Symmachiella macrocystis: one gene and its partner. The protein of the gene in region 1 interacts with the protein of each later gene in a pairwise test. Links are inferred from orthologs where the notes say so. Each region holds a gene or a part of one and is shown in the gene's direction. Other genes may lie near its edges.

The links. Proteins that work in one complex are often made in the same cells at the same time.
Region 2: the proteins of def (region 1) and CA54_RS00960 interact in binary tests that used the Escherichia coli proteins (3 or more experiments, as listed by UniProt). The link is inferred for Symmachiella macrocystis from one-to-one orthologs.

The regions. Positions count from the first base shown.
Region 1 is NZ_SJPP01000001.1:3,005,951-3,013,316, reverse strand. The notes cover bases 2,608-5,532. They hold def (peptide deformylase), read left to right. Parts: upstream 2,608-3,746; coding sequence 3,747-4,319; downstream 4,320-5,532. Other genes in these bases: CA54_RS11530 (dihydrofolate reductase family protein), read left to right, coding at 5,360-5,532; fmt (methionyl-tRNA formyltransferase), read left to right, coding at 4,337-5,299; CA54_RS11545 (hypothetical protein), read left to right, coding at 3,299-3,565; CA54_RS30100 (calcium-binding protein), read right to left, coding at 2,608-2,629. In the rest of the region: CA54_RS11555 (radical SAM protein), read right to left, coding at 1-922; more of CA54_RS30100, read right to left, coding at 1,280-2,607; more of CA54_RS11530, read left to right, coding at 5,533-5,953; CA54_RS11525 (sodium:proton antiporter), read right to left, coding at 6,042-7,366. UniProt on the Escherichia coli protein: Removes the formyl group from the N-terminal Met of newly synthesized proteins. Requires at least a dipeptide for an efficient rate of reaction. N-terminal L-methionine is a prerequisite for activity but the enzyme has broad specificity at other positions.
Region 2 is NZ_SJPP01000001.1:248,502-255,742, forward strand. What follows is about bases 2,818-5,617. They hold CA54_RS00960 (aspartate-semialdehyde dehydrogenase), read left to right. Parts: upstream 2,818-3,604; coding sequence 3,605-4,630; downstream 4,631-5,617. Other genes in these bases: purD (phosphoribosylamine--glycine ligase), read right to left, coding at 2,818-3,259; lysA (diaminopimelate decarboxylase), read left to right, coding at 4,743-5,617. In the rest of the region: CA54_RS00945 (parallel beta-helix domain-containing protein), read right to left, coding at 1-1,055; CA54_RS00950 (DUF456 domain-containing protein), read right to left, coding at 1,370-1,936; more of purD, read right to left, coding at 1,988-2,817; more of lysA, read left to right, coding at 5,618-6,020; CA54_RS00970 (HEAT repeat domain-containing protein), read left to right, coding at 6,532-7,241.

The DNA.
Region 1 (7,366 bases):
AAACGTCTCGAATGTGCCGTTCGTCGTGGATCGACTCTTTGGAAAACTGCACGATCGGACAGGGTTCGATATCGCCCCAGGGATTGATGTGGTGACTGATCCCAGTGGCCGCCGGGCAGAGCGCGCGGCCTTCTCCGTCGTAATAGGCATCGATGACGCCGATCGGTTTTGTCGCTCGGGTCTCGACTACGAATTTGCGAATGCGGGTCTGTTGTTCGGGTGTGAGCGCCATCTCTGGTTCGGGATCGGGACCCATCGGGCGATAGACGTGATACCAGGTGTACATCACACCCATTTCGATAAGTCGGTCGACCCACGCGTCGGTCACCAAATCATCGATGTTGGTTTGGCAGACGGAGGTGCATACACCGGTGAGCAGTTTGTTGTTCACACAGTTTTCAATGCCCTGCATCGTCTTGCTGAGCACGTCTTTACGGCCGCGGCGTTCGTCGCTGACGATTTCCGTTCCTTCAACACTGATTAGCGGCGTGACGTTGCCCAGTTTGCGAAGCCGCTTTGCTTTTTCATCGGTGATGAATTGGCCGTTCGTAAATACCTGGAAATAGCAATCAGGATGTTGCTCGAGGATATCAAACAATTCCGGATGCATGAAAGGTTCGCCGCCGACGATGCCGAAAAAGCTGTTGCCGACCTCTTTGGCTTCGGTGATCAGCCGGTTCATGGCTGTCAGATCGATGGTCTGCTGTTTGGCAGCGACGTCGACCCAGCAGCCTTGGCAGCGGAGGTTGCAACTGTTGATGATTGAGACGTACAAAAATGGTGGAAAATATTCGCCGCGTTTGAGCCGCTGCTTGAATTTGTAAACGCTGCGCAGCCCTTTAAAACCCATGTTGTACATGAGCTTCCACAACAGCCGCTTGTCGGTTTCGAACAAGGCGCGTTTGGCCATTCGCAGGTACATCAACAACGTCCTCTCAGATGGAAATGTAGGTCCGGATATCCCAGACGATTGTGTCGGCGACCGGAATGAAAACCGGACTATGCTCAGAGAGCACTCGTTAGCCAACAGCGGCCGGTAAAATCGGCCCTACGTGACATCTATCGTAACGGCCAGAGGATTGTTTAGCCACAGATTCATAGGGAATTCACATGGTTACGCAGTCGCCCTGCCGGGAAATCCCCAACCGGCAACTCGTGGTCGCAATTGGCGAGGCATCGAATCGGACTGTGGGCAAGGCAAACCGCAACAAAAATGCCCCGCCGCGGACGAATCCGAGGCGGGGCGGTTGAAAATTGACATCCGTTTACAGCTATTTCCTTACGGATGGTAAACGTTTTGGTACGTATCCCCTTCGGCACTGTTGTAGCCGTAGAGGTATTGTTGCAGCAGCCAGTAACCGGAGGTTCCCAGCGGCTTGTAGTGGCGGACGAAGACGTCAGATCCGCTGCCACCATAAATCGAGTCGTACACGCCGCCGACGGGGTCGTAACCACCATCGAGGTAGTCGTCGCCGGCTTGACCGGACAGTGTGTCCCGGCCGGTTCCGCCGTAGAGGTCATCGTCGTCGTTTCCGCCGTACATGGCGTCATTTCCGGCGTCGCCATAGAGGCGGTCGTCGCCATCCGAGCCCCACATGCGGTCGTCGCCATTTCCGCCGCGGACGTAGTCGTTGCCGTCGTTGCCGACGAGCTGATCGTTCCCGTTATCACCATAAATCGAATCGTTGCCGTCTTGGCCCCACAGTGAGTCGACACCATCGCCGCCCCGCATGTAGTCGTCGCCGGCTTGGCCAAGCATGTAGTCATTGCCGTCTTGGCCGTACATGTAGTCGCGGTCGTTCCCGCCGTACAACCGGTCGTTGTCGTTACCACCAAACATCCAATCACGGCCGTCGTCGCCGTAAATGCGGTCGGCACCATCATGACCGTACAGCGAGTCGTTGCCCGATCCACCTCGGATATAGTCGTTGCCGTCACGGCCATAGACACGGTCGTTTCCGGCATCACCGTACAGATAGTCATTCCCAGCGCCACCGTCGACAGTGTCGTTGTTATTTCCACCGTACATAAAGTCGCTACCGGCTTCGCCACGCATATTGTCGTTTCCGTTTCCGCCATACATGCGGTCGTTGCCGTTCCCACCATACATATTGTCATTGTCGTTGTCGCCGTAGATGCGATCGTCGCCGTCGCTACCGTAAAGATTGTCGTTCCCGTTTCCGCCGCGAACGGTGTCATTACCGGCTTGGCCGTCGATGAAGTCGTTCCCGCTATTACCCACCAACGAATCGTTGCCGGTTCCACCGTACAGATTGTCGGCTTGTGATCCGCCGACCAGCGTGTCATTTCCGGCTCCACCGTCGGCCGTCATGCTGATGTCGGTGTTGTTGATAACGTTATCGTTACCATCTTTGGCATCGACGACAATCGAGTCGACGTCGTCGAAGTCGTAGTCACGGTCTTCGATGATATCGCCGTCGGCATCACGAATGACGACGAGGACTTCATCGATTTCGCCATCGTCATAGGTATAAGAGATTTCAATCGTGTCGTCTTCGTTCGTACCTTCGATTTCGAGTACGCCATCATCGAGATCGATGTCCGCCGCCATGAGCCGGCGGTCTTCCAGTGCTTCGAATTTCATTTTGCGTTTGTTTGGGAAAGTCATTTCGTGTTCGCCTTTTCGTTGGAACGGTGTGTTTGAAAAAATGGTCCAATACTCTGTGAAGCGAAACCGGTGGCGAACTGTTACACAGATATTGCAAGAAAAAGAGCGGGACGCAGCATTTCGTGCAGGGAGGTGCTGTGGGCAGCGAAATCGTGTCGAGAGGCTTCTGTCTCAATTCGATTCGCCATTCGACCCGCGTGTTTTGAGAGCAAATAATCTTATGGCAAAATTGGCGAATCCCCGTTGACGTGAATGAAAGAACTACTTATCGTTCGCCGCTCTTCACTTGGGGGACCCCAGGCTCCGGTGACTGGCCGCGTTTTTTTTGAAAACACGACCACGGTCACATCTGCCTCCCCCGCCGAACACTTCCTCTCAAGATCCACTTCAAGATTTCAGAATCGTGCATTCTTTCCGGTGTCGTTCGCGTGACCGTTGTGTCAGGACGAACGGATTGGAAAACCATGCTATTGAGATAATCCATAGCCGCCTCACCGTTTCCCGAATGAACTGCAGGTGGCTCGACCCTACTTCACAGCCTCTTCTCGTTTACCGTCACATTCCCTGAATTGGGCAGGCACGCATCCCGCGGGGATTGTGTGAAGTCCATGATTGGTAACCTGAGAATGGAAACGGGCTGTGCCACTTCGTTCCGCAAAGGACTGCGTTATGAGACAATTGCTTTTGACCGTTGTCGGAATTTTTTCGTTGACCATGGCGGCCGGGTGCTGCTGTTGGAGCAAACCTTGCAACTCCTGTAGCCCGTGCAGCACCGGCAACTGCGGTCCAGGTGGCTGTGGCGTGCAACAATACGGACAACCGTACAACAGCGGCTCCTACTTTGGTCCGGCGTCGCCTCAAACGGCCTATGCACCACTGCAACCCATTCCGATGACTGCCGTCGGTCCGGTGGAATCGTTGCCGACCTATCGCTAAGCCGATAACGAGATCGAAGCGTTGAGCAGTGGCCTGACCTTCGAATTCTTGGTTTTGCAGGAATCCCGTCTTTGTTCGTCGAATCATTTGCCGCGGGGCGATGTACTCGACGACAGGGGCGGTACGTCCTATAATTCAATCGTGGTTTTTGTCTACGGTTGGTATGGGGACGTGTTGGTTCATGGAAATTGTTAAGTATCCGCATCCTGCGTTGCGGTGGAAATCATCGCCCGTTCAGGCCATCAATGCCGAACTGCGGACGACTGTCCGCCAGATGTTCGAGTTGATGTATGAAGCCAACGGCATCGGATTGGCCGCCAATCAAGTGGCGCTGCCGATACGACTGTTCGTGCTCAATCTCCTGGCCGACCCGGCGGAGACGGAAGAAGAATTCGTCTTCATCAATCCGGAGATCGTCCGCCGTAAGGGAAATCAGGAGGCCGAAGAAGGCTGCCTGAGCATGCCCAGCCTTTATGGCGATGTCCGCCGCGCTGGAGAAATTGTGGTCCAAGCCTACGGTCTGGACGGGCAAGGTTTTGAATTGACCGTTGACGATCTGGCCAGCCGCGCGATTCAGCACGAAACCGACCATCTGGACGGGGTTCTATTCACCGACCGCATGACCGAGGCGGCCCGCCGCGAGGTCGATCCGATGTTGTCCGATTTTGAAACGCTGTTCCGTCGCCGACAGGAACAGGGAAAATTCCCGTCCGACGCCGAGATCCAGCAGCAACTCCAGGAATGGACTCCGTAAGTGGAGGGGGTGCACGGATGACGAGGTTACGATTGGCCATGATGGGGACGGGCGCGTTTGCTGTTCCCACTTTCGCCGGCTTATACGACACGCCGCACGACGTCGTGGCGCTCTACACTCAACCCGCGCGCACCGGTCGCGGGCATCACAAACATGTGCGCAATCCGATGGTCGAACTGGCCGAAGCGCACGGCACACCGGTCCTGCGGCCGGCAAAAGTCAACACGCCCGAGTCGTTGGAAGAGATGGCCGATTTGCAGCTTGATCTGCTGGTTGTGGCTGCATACGGACAAATCCTTTCCGCCAAGCTATTGGGCACCCCGCGACTCGGTGCGGTCAATGTGCATGCCTCACTACTGCCGAAATACCGCGGCGCTGCTCCGGTGAACTATGCGATCCTCAGCGGCGAAACGGAAACGGGTGTAACGATTTTCCAAATCGAACCCAGCCTCGACTCTGGACCGATCTTGGGAATGGAGTCGCTGACGATCGGCACGGAAGAAACGGCCGGGGAATTAGAACCGCGACTCGCGCAACTCAGCGTGCCGTTGGCACAGCGCGTCATCAGCGAATTGGCAGCGGGCACCACGAATCCGATTGTCCAGGACGACGCCGCAGCGACGTTAGCCCCGAAGATGAAAAAGGAACAGGGAGCAATTGACTGGACGCGTTCAGCCGACGAAGTCGATTGGCACATCCGCGCCTTGCAGCCTTGGCCTAAGCCGTTCACATTTTGGCATCGCACCAACGGAAAACCGCTGCGACTGGTCGTGCCGCACGTTCACAAAATCGACGCCCGCTCAGCCGAATTGCCCGGCACGGTCCTGGAAAATGACGAAGGCGGCTTGTGGATTCAAACCGGCACGGATGTGGTCGAGATCGTGGAAATCCAACCCGAGGGAAAACGCGCGATGCCCGCCGGCGATTTCCTCCGCGGTCACAGCGTCCCTGCCGGTGATTGCTTCGGGCCGCTTGAGTAACGACGAGTGGCGGAGTATCAGCTCGCCGGTTTCGCGCCCAAGCAAGGACATCAGCCCGCCATGCCACTCACATGCTCTGTTTTCATCGCGACTAGTAGCGACGGTTTTATTGCCCGCGCCGACGACAATATCGACTGGCTAGAGAACCCCGCCTATACGATGTCGGCCACTGAAGACTTCGGGTATGCCGAGTTCACCGGCAGCATCGACACGCTGGTCATGGGCCGCCGCAGTTTTGAAAAAGTCCTCACGTTTGCGAACTGGCCGTACGACAAATTACCGGTGGTCGTGCTCTCCAGCAGGACAATTCACATCCCTGCAGAATTGCAAACCAAAGTACGCAACATCCATCAAGAGCCGCAGGAATTGGTCGCACAATTGGAAACCGAGGGCCGTCGGCATCTATACATCGACGGCGGTGAGACGATTCGCCGATTTTTACGTGCCGGTTTGATAGCAGATATGACGATCACGCGGCTCCCGGTCTTGCTCGGCGAGGGAATCCCGCTGTTCGGCGCAATTGATCACGACATACGGCTCTCACACGAATGGACCCGTACGTTTGGCAATGGGTTTGTGCAGACGAAGTACCGCATTGTGCGGGAGGCGCGAGGGGACAGGCGTGAGGAGGACGGTTTAGGCCGCAGACCGTAGGCCTTAGGGTTGGTAGATGACTGCTGTCCGGCGCGGCATGCGTACGTTCTGGCCACTCGCCACCGGCCACTCCCTGCCTGCCCGCCGACTACACCAAAAACACCCACGTCAGCAACAGTGATAGCGGAAAGAGCACGGCGCAGCTGTAGGCCATGTAGCCGAAGAAGCTGGGCATGCGGACGTTGTTTTTTTCGGCGATTGACTTGACCATGAAGTTCGGCCCGTTGCCGATGTAGGTCATGGCTCCCATGAAGACCGCTCCGAGGCTAATGGCGATGAGCGATGGCTCGGCCACGCCTGCAACCGTGGCGGCGTCGGTGGGGATTGTTTTCGCTGTTTCGAAGAAGACGACATAGGTCGGGGCATTGTCTAAGAAACTGGAGAGCAACCCGGTCCCCCAATAGAACTGCCACGATTTGTCGATCCCCAAGGAGGGGCCATAGGTATGCAGAATTTGAATCGGTGCCTGCATACAGATGAAGATGCCAATAAACAGCGCCGCCACCTCGATGATAGCCTCATAGTTGAACGAGTTTTGTTTCCGAATCGCCGCCGATGTTGAGAGCAACGACATACCGGTCAGTGCCAGCATGACGATTTCGCGAAAGTAAACCGGCGCGTGATAGTGCGTGCCGGGGACGGCTTTCGACGGATCGAGCAGTGCGACGCAGAAGATGACGCCAAACAACCAGAGGAAATTGATTCCCCCACGAATGGCAAATGGTTGCGGGCGCTGGGGTTGGGTTTCCACGGCGGAACGATCTTCATGACGATACCGCCACGTATCCCAGAGGTAATATACGACCAGCAGACTGCCGTTCATCGCCAGCCATTGCGGCCACAGCTTGAGTGTCCAAAAGAAATCCACGCCGCGCAAAAATCCTAAAAATAGCGGGGGATCACCAATCGGCAACAGGCAGCCGCCGGTGTTGCATGCGGCGAATATGAAAAAGACGACGGTATGCACAACGTATTTGCGGTTGGCGTTGGCTTTGAGCAGCGGGCGGATCATTAACATGGCAGCGCCGGTGGTCCCGATCAGGCTGGCCATCAAAGCGCCGACGGCAATAAAGCCGGTATTCAATTTTGGCCGTCCGACCAGATGTCCCTCGATGGCAATGCCGCCGCTGATGACATACAGGCTGAATAGCAAGACGATGAACGGGATGTATTCCACAAGCATCGCGTTTCTCAACACCGTGAGCGCCGCACTCCAACCGGGGGCGGACATCTCATGCGAGGTGTGATCCAACACGCCATGACCATAGATAAAAGCAAAATACAACAGTGTCAGCGCCCCGCAGCCCACTGCGACCAACAGGCGATTGTGATTGTGTTCCCACCACTCTTCGGAGAAATGAAACAACGGCAACAGTGCGATGCACAGTAATAATCCGGCGAATGGAATGATGC
Region 2 (7,241 bases), 2.8 Mb from region 1 along the record:
TTTCGCTGCGTAGTGAAGAAACTGATGATGTAACAGTTGGTACTTTTGTGGTTCTTGATTTCATTCCCGAAAATTTCGACTTGATCATTGGCCATCACCGACACACCGGTTCCCGGCGGCACGGTGGCAACCATGTTTCCTGGAGCGGCGAAGTTATCGTGATTGTTGTCGTAGAGTTTGTTGTTGAACACGCGGCATTTACTACCGTTCTTTTGTTCTAGACCCGGCAGAGAAAAAACCAACAACCCGCCTGTATTGTTCGTGGCAACATTTTCATAAACGTCGGCACCAATGCAGTTTTCGATTTCGATGCCGGCAACATTTTTTTCCGCGCGGCAGCGCCGGACGATGATGTTCTTCGACTGTCCCACATAAATCCCCGCATCCGAGGCACATTCTGCGACACAGTCCTCGATCAAAATATTTTCGCTCAGCACCGGATACAGGCCATAGGCGCCATTTTCCGCGTGCGGGCCATTGGACCACCATGTTTTGACGCTACGCATGGTCAGACCGTGAGAACCATCGACTTTGATCGCGTCGCCCGGCGTGTCCTGCAGCGTGATATCTTCAATCGTAAAATCATCTGCGTTTTTGACTAAAATCCCTTCGCCGCCCGTTCCCTTTTGTTGGTCGGCAAAGTTCAAGATCGTTTTGTCCATCCCCTGCCCGCGGATCGTCACGTTTTTTATATCATCCAACGAAAGCGTCTTGGTCAGTTTGAATTCTCCTGCGGCGAACTCAATCACGTCTCCCTCTTCGGCATAGATCAATGCTTCTTGAGCGGCCTTTTGCGCGTCGGGACCCGGTTCGATCACAACCACTTCCTCTTCGGTCTCTGCTGCGTCATCGGTCGCTTCTGGTGTTTCGGTACCATCTGCCGCCGGCGCGGTCGAATCGTCAACGGCGGCCACAATGCTTTCGTCCGCTTGCGCATCGCTGCTTTCCGTGGTGGACGCACCCGTGCTTGATGCAGTCGGCTGTGGTTGTCCACACCCGATCAGAGCTAGGCAGCTGCAAAGCGATAGCGCAACACCCCAATGACTGAGTTTCATCTTTTGACTCTCCGAAGAAAATGGTGAGAAGTGTGTACCGTTGAAATGACTGCTGGACGCAACGCCTCTACCTACCGGTTGGTAGGTACTTTTCGCGAATTAAACAAACCCGCACAGGGAAGCTCACTTCGATTGGCGAGAATATCGCCGGCAAATGGGTCGAAAGTTTTATCTGCAGGCTCAATGCCTCAGCACCCGCACGCAAAGACTATTAAATTTCGATACACATCAGGATACAAGAAATCGCAGCTGCGCCAATGGTATCCACGCAACTTCGGCTATAAACGGACACGGACATCCATTTATTTTGGTGACTAAAACAAGGCATCGATCGAAACCACAGCTACCATCGCCGCCCCCACGATCAATTTGCCAACCGTTCCCAAAATCCGCCCAATCAGGGCCGCTTTACTGACGGCCAGCGTTTCGGAATGGTTCTTTTCGCCTTTCCACGATTCCCCAAGATAGGCTCCGCAGAACGCGCCCGCAGCGCCTCCACCCAGAGCGGCGACAATCGAACCCACGATTGGAATCGGCACACCGACAATGGCGCCGGCAATACTGCCGACCGCCGCACCCGCAATGGCGAGAATCATCCCCCGTCGACTGCCCCCCTCTTTCGCAGCGCCGGCAGCACCCGCCACGAATTCGACGAATTCGCCCAGCCCGGCCAAAGCCACCAGCCCAAGGACAACCCACCACGACAACCCGTGCACGGCCGGCGAGTGATAAAACCAGGCAAACGCAGCCGCCAAGGCCACGATCAACCAGTTGCCGGGCATCGTAAAGAGCGTCAATAACCACGCACCAATGCAGGCGAGTATCAATAATACTGCCCAGATGTAGTAAATGACTTCGGGACTCAGACTGAAGTAGCTCATAGGGACCTCACTTCATGTCCTTCGTCGAGCACGAGAAAATCTTGAATCGCTTCACCGCGCTTTGTCCGAGATATCGTGTCGGCACCAGGCGCCGTCCCAGCGGATGCGTTTGACTGCTTGGTAGGCCTTCAGCTTGGCGTCGGCCACAGTGTTTCCCAAAGCCGTCACGCCCAGCACACGGCCGCCATTGGTGACGACCTCTTCGCCCCGCAAGGATGTCCCAGCATGAAAGACCTTGGTGTCGGCCAATTCAGCGGCTGCGTCCAGACCGCGAATCACTCGTCCCTTTTCGTAATCGCCCGGGTAGCCTTCGGACGCCATCACCACACAGACGGCCGGGCGGTCGTCCCATTCCAGGGGGGGAAGTTTACTCAACTGCCCCTGAGCCCCGGCCAAGAGGATTTCCGCCAGATCAGTCTTTAACCGCATGAGCACCGGTTGGGCTTCGGGGTCGCCGAAACGGACGTTGTATTCCAACACCTTGGGGCCTTGATTGGTGATCATCAAACCGGCGTACAAAATGCCGCTGAACGCGCAACCTGACTTCTTCATCGTGTCGACGGTGGGCACGAGGATTTGTGTGATGATTTGATCCATCAACTCCGGCGAAACCAGCGGTGTGGGGCTATATGCACCCATCCCGCCCGTATTGGGACCTTTATCGTCGTCGTAGGCCGGTTTGTGGTCTTGCGAGGTTTCCAGCGGAATAATTGTGTTGCCGTCGACGATAGCCAGGATACTCACTTCCAGCCCGTCGAGACGTTCTTCGATGACCACACGGCGACCGGCATCGCCGAATTCGGTTTCCCGCATGATGCGGTTGAGTGCGTCGATGGCCTCTTCTTTTTTCGCACAGACCACCACCCCTTTGCCGGCAGCTAGTCCATCCGCCTTGACGACCAACGGAGTTTCTTCGCGATCATTGATGTAACTTTCCGCTTCGTCGGCTGAATTGAATACGGCGAACTGGGCGGTCGGCACGGTGGCGCGTTTCATCAATTCCTTCGAGAATGACTTGCTCCCCTCCAACTGAGCCGCCGCTTTCGACGGACCAAACACCGTCAAGCCCGCTACGCGAAACGCATCAACAATCCCCGCGGTCAGCGGCGCTTCGGGGCCGACAACGGTCAGACCAATCTGCTCGGCTTGCGCGAATTGCACCAAACGCGGAATGTCGTCGGAGGAAATATCGATGTTGACCGCATCGGCGGCCGTACCGGCATTGCCCGGCGCACAGTAAATTTTCGAGACCGAAGGGGACTGAGACAACTTCCATGCCAGGGCATGCTCCCGTCCTCCTTGGCCGACGACTAAGACTTTCATTGCAAATGATCTTCCGCTGTGGACGCGAACTCGAAACTCAAAAACGTTGTCGTATTCGGCAGTATAGCAATCGAAGCGGAGGGACTGAATTCACCGGCGCGGATAATTATCAATTGCGACCGACTGCGACCGCCACAACCGCCGATGATTGAATCTGCCGCCCAAATCGCGATATAGTATCGAATCCCGCCCGTTTGTGCCTACTTGCACGCAATTCCTCGGCGAAACCTGTGGTAATCGTGGAAGTCGTGCGCACATCGAGCGGGATTGTTAGACGTTTCTTTCGTTGAGTTTGAGGCTGCGGGCATTGATCCGCTGCCGCACAATTTTTAGGAGTACGGAATCGTGTTTGAAAAGGTGGCCTTAATCGGGGTGACCGGTGCTGTAGGCCGGATTATGCTGCGTCTGTTGGAAGAACGTGAATTTCCCGCGAAAAGCTATAAGTTCCTCGCCTCGGCGCGGAGTGCGGGAAAAACGTTGACGTTCAATGGCGGCCAGCACATGATCGAGGAACTCACGCACGATTGTTTCGACGGTTGCGATCTGGTGATCGCCAGCACGCCAGACGACATCGCAGCCGAATACCTTCCCTCGGCGGTCAAAGCGGGCGCGACCGTGATTGACGAGTCGGGTTATTGGCGGATGAATCCCGATGTGGCGTTGGTGATTCCCGAAGTCAATCCGCAAGCGGCGCTCGATGCGACGGGGATCATCGCCAGCCCGAATTGCTCCACAACACAAATGGTCGTGGCCCTCAAGGCCCTGCACGATGCCTCTCCCATTCGACGCGTGATTGTCAGCACCTATCAGGCGGTCAGCGGTGCCGGGACGCAGGGGAGCGTCGATCTGGTAGCTGGCTCCAAGGCGCACCTCGATGGAGACGACTACGCCTACCAGGCCTTCGCCCACCCAATCGCCTTCAATGCTATTCCGCAAATTGGCAGCGAAAAGTCGGATGGTTATACCAGCGAAGAGCTGAAAATGGTCTACGAAACCCGCAAAATCCTGGGGGACGAGTCGATCCAAATCAATCCCACGTGCGTGCGGATTCCGGTTGCCAATTGCCACAGCGAATCGATTACGGTCGAGACCGAGCAACCCATTTCCCCCACCCAAGCGCGAGAGCTGTTCGCAAATTTCCCAGGAATCGTTGTGAACGACGATCTCGCCTCAGGACATTACCCGCTCCCCTCGAACTGCACCGATCAGGACGAGGTCTTTGTGGGACGCATCCGCCGCGATATTTCACATGACAACGGGCTGAGCTTTTGGTGCGTGAGCGACAACCTCCGCAAAGGGGCCGCTACGAATGCGATTCAGATCGCCGAATTGCTCGCTGCCCACCGTTTTTCCAAAGCAGGCTCGAAATAAGGCCGCACAGCGGTCCCCCTTGTAAAAGCGGGGGCCGCGTGATTTTTAGCTGGTTTTCAGACCCGTGAACGAGTTTTTGCGTGCGGGACATCATTTTTTCTAGCGGGACATCATGGACCATTTTGAATATCGTGACGGCGAACTGTTTTGTGAGGAAGTGCGTATCGCTGATCTAGCGGCCGAGTTTGGGACGCCGCTGTGGGTCTATTCCCAGGATGCGTTGCTGTCGAATCTGCGGGAAATCCAAATCGCATTTGCCGAAGCGGAACCGGTGATTTGCTATTCGGTGAAGGCGAACTCCAATCTGAGCATTCTCAAGCTCATGAACGAAGCGGGAAGCAGTTTTGACGTCGTTTCCGGCGGGGAATTGTATCGCGTCCAACAAGCGGGCGGCGACACGACGCGCGTCGCCTTTGCCGGCGTTGGTAAAACCGATGCAGAGATTCGTTTCGGCCTGGAATCGAACATCTTGATGTTCAACGTCGAAAGCGAAGCGGAACTCGACGCCATTGCTGCCGTGGCAGGCGACATGGGCGTTGTGGCTCCCGTGGCGCTGCGTTTGAATCCAAATATCGACGCGAAAACACACGCTAAAACAACCACCGGCAAGAAGGGGAACAAGTTCGGCATCGACATCGAACGCGCTGGCGAGTTGGCAGCTAAGGTGTTGGCCGACGTGCGCTTGTCTTTGGTTGGGATCCACATGCACTTGGGTTCGCCGATTTTAACGACCGAGCCTTATGCCCTGGCCGTTAAAAAGGGAGTCGAAATCGTCAACGAATTTCGCGCTGCCGGCCATGACACGAATTGGATCAACCTCGGCGGCGGGTTTGGCATTAACTACAAGCAAAACGAGGCCCCACCCGCGAAAGCATTCGCCGATGTGATCGTTCCAGCGATTCGGGCTGCAGGATGCCGTTTGGCACTAGAACCGGGCCGGTTCATCTGCGGCAACGCCGGCGTGCTGATCAGCAGCGTAACGTTTACGAAACGCGAAGGGGGCAAGCTGTTTGTGATCCAAGATGCGGCGATGAACGATTTGGTCCGTCCGGCGATGTACGACGCATTTCACCGGATTTGGCCCGTCAAGCCGGCTGTGGCGGCTCCGGACGACTATGAGGGCGAGATTCCCGGCTGCGAGCCGGTCGACGTTGTGGGGCCTGTTTGCGAGTCGGGAGACGTCCTGGCCAAAGGACGCTGGCTGCCGGAAACTTCACGCGGCGACTTGATCAGCACGTTCAGCGCCGGGGCTTATGGCACCACGATGAGCAGCAATTACAACTCCCGGCCCCGTGGGGCTGAAGTGATGGTGAACGGCGGAACACACCGCGTCATTCGTCGTCGCGAGACGTATGAGGACCTGGTGGCGAACGAAATTATTGAATCGTAACGAACCCTGTCGAATTGAAATCAAATACCAGATTTCAGAGGACTTACGGCCAAATGGCTGTAAGTATCCGGTAAATTGAGACCATTCGTCGCCAGCGGTCATGCCGCCACTTTCGGCACAATCGGATGCAGTGTCCCAATCACTTCTGGGATGATGCGAAAACGCAACAAGTAGTCAAAGTGCGAATTCGAGGCTTGAGTAACAGGCCAAGTCGTTCGATTTTCGTGTAATAGGGAAAAAATGATTGTTATCTACTCGTAAAACACTTTACCATAGCAATGGTATCTCAAAATATGATGATTGATTCCCGATCGCCTACACCCCCCATGGGAGGGTAGGCAGTCGTATTTAGAGCACACACAGCATCCCCACTGATGTTACCGAAATGATTTCTTCGGTTGGATGAGGCAACGTTTCGCGGAGCGGCCGAATGGCGGTCCCCGTGTTTCGTGAATTGAGTTCACGCCTTGCAGTTTGACCGTCCACGCAGAAGATTGTCGGAGTTGAGTTGATGGCCAACGTGTCACGCCGGTTTGTCGGCACCCTCGTCTTGCTGATGCTTTCGTTCGGCCTTCTTCTGGGAAGCCTGATCGCTCAGGATGCATCTCCAGTGGATGCGGACGCAGCAGCAGCAGCCGAAGCGAAACGGCGAGAAGATCTGCTCAAAACCTCGCCACTTCCGCTGCAGCCCGAGACCGCTCCGGATTTGTTCGAGGCGGCCGTGCTGATGGTCGATCTGGCCCGCCCCAAACTGGCCCGGCTGTATGTGGACCAATTGATGGAGCTGAAGCCCGATGCTCAGACGCTGTTGGACCTGCGATTGAAGTACGGTCCGGCCGAATTCATGAAGATGGCAAACATCGAGGAATTACAACCGGTCTCCAGCGATTTGCTGGAAGAAGTGAATCGGTTGATGGCAGACCGTGCCAGAGATCCCGTGCGAATCCAAAAATTGGTCGCTGACCTAGGCGGCTCCAACGAGCAGCGGCTGCTGGCAGAGCACGAATTAAAAAACGGTGGACAAGCCATCGTCGTGCCGTTGCTCAACATGTTGCAACATAGTCCGACGCCCGAAGAAGAACGCAACATTCTGCATATCTTGGTGCTGTTGGGACACCGTGCCGAGGCTCCCTTGGTCGCCGCCTTGGACATGCCGGACGACGATGTCCGCGCCGGATTGATCTCGGTCTTGGGCCATGTCGGCAACCGCGAGACCCTGAG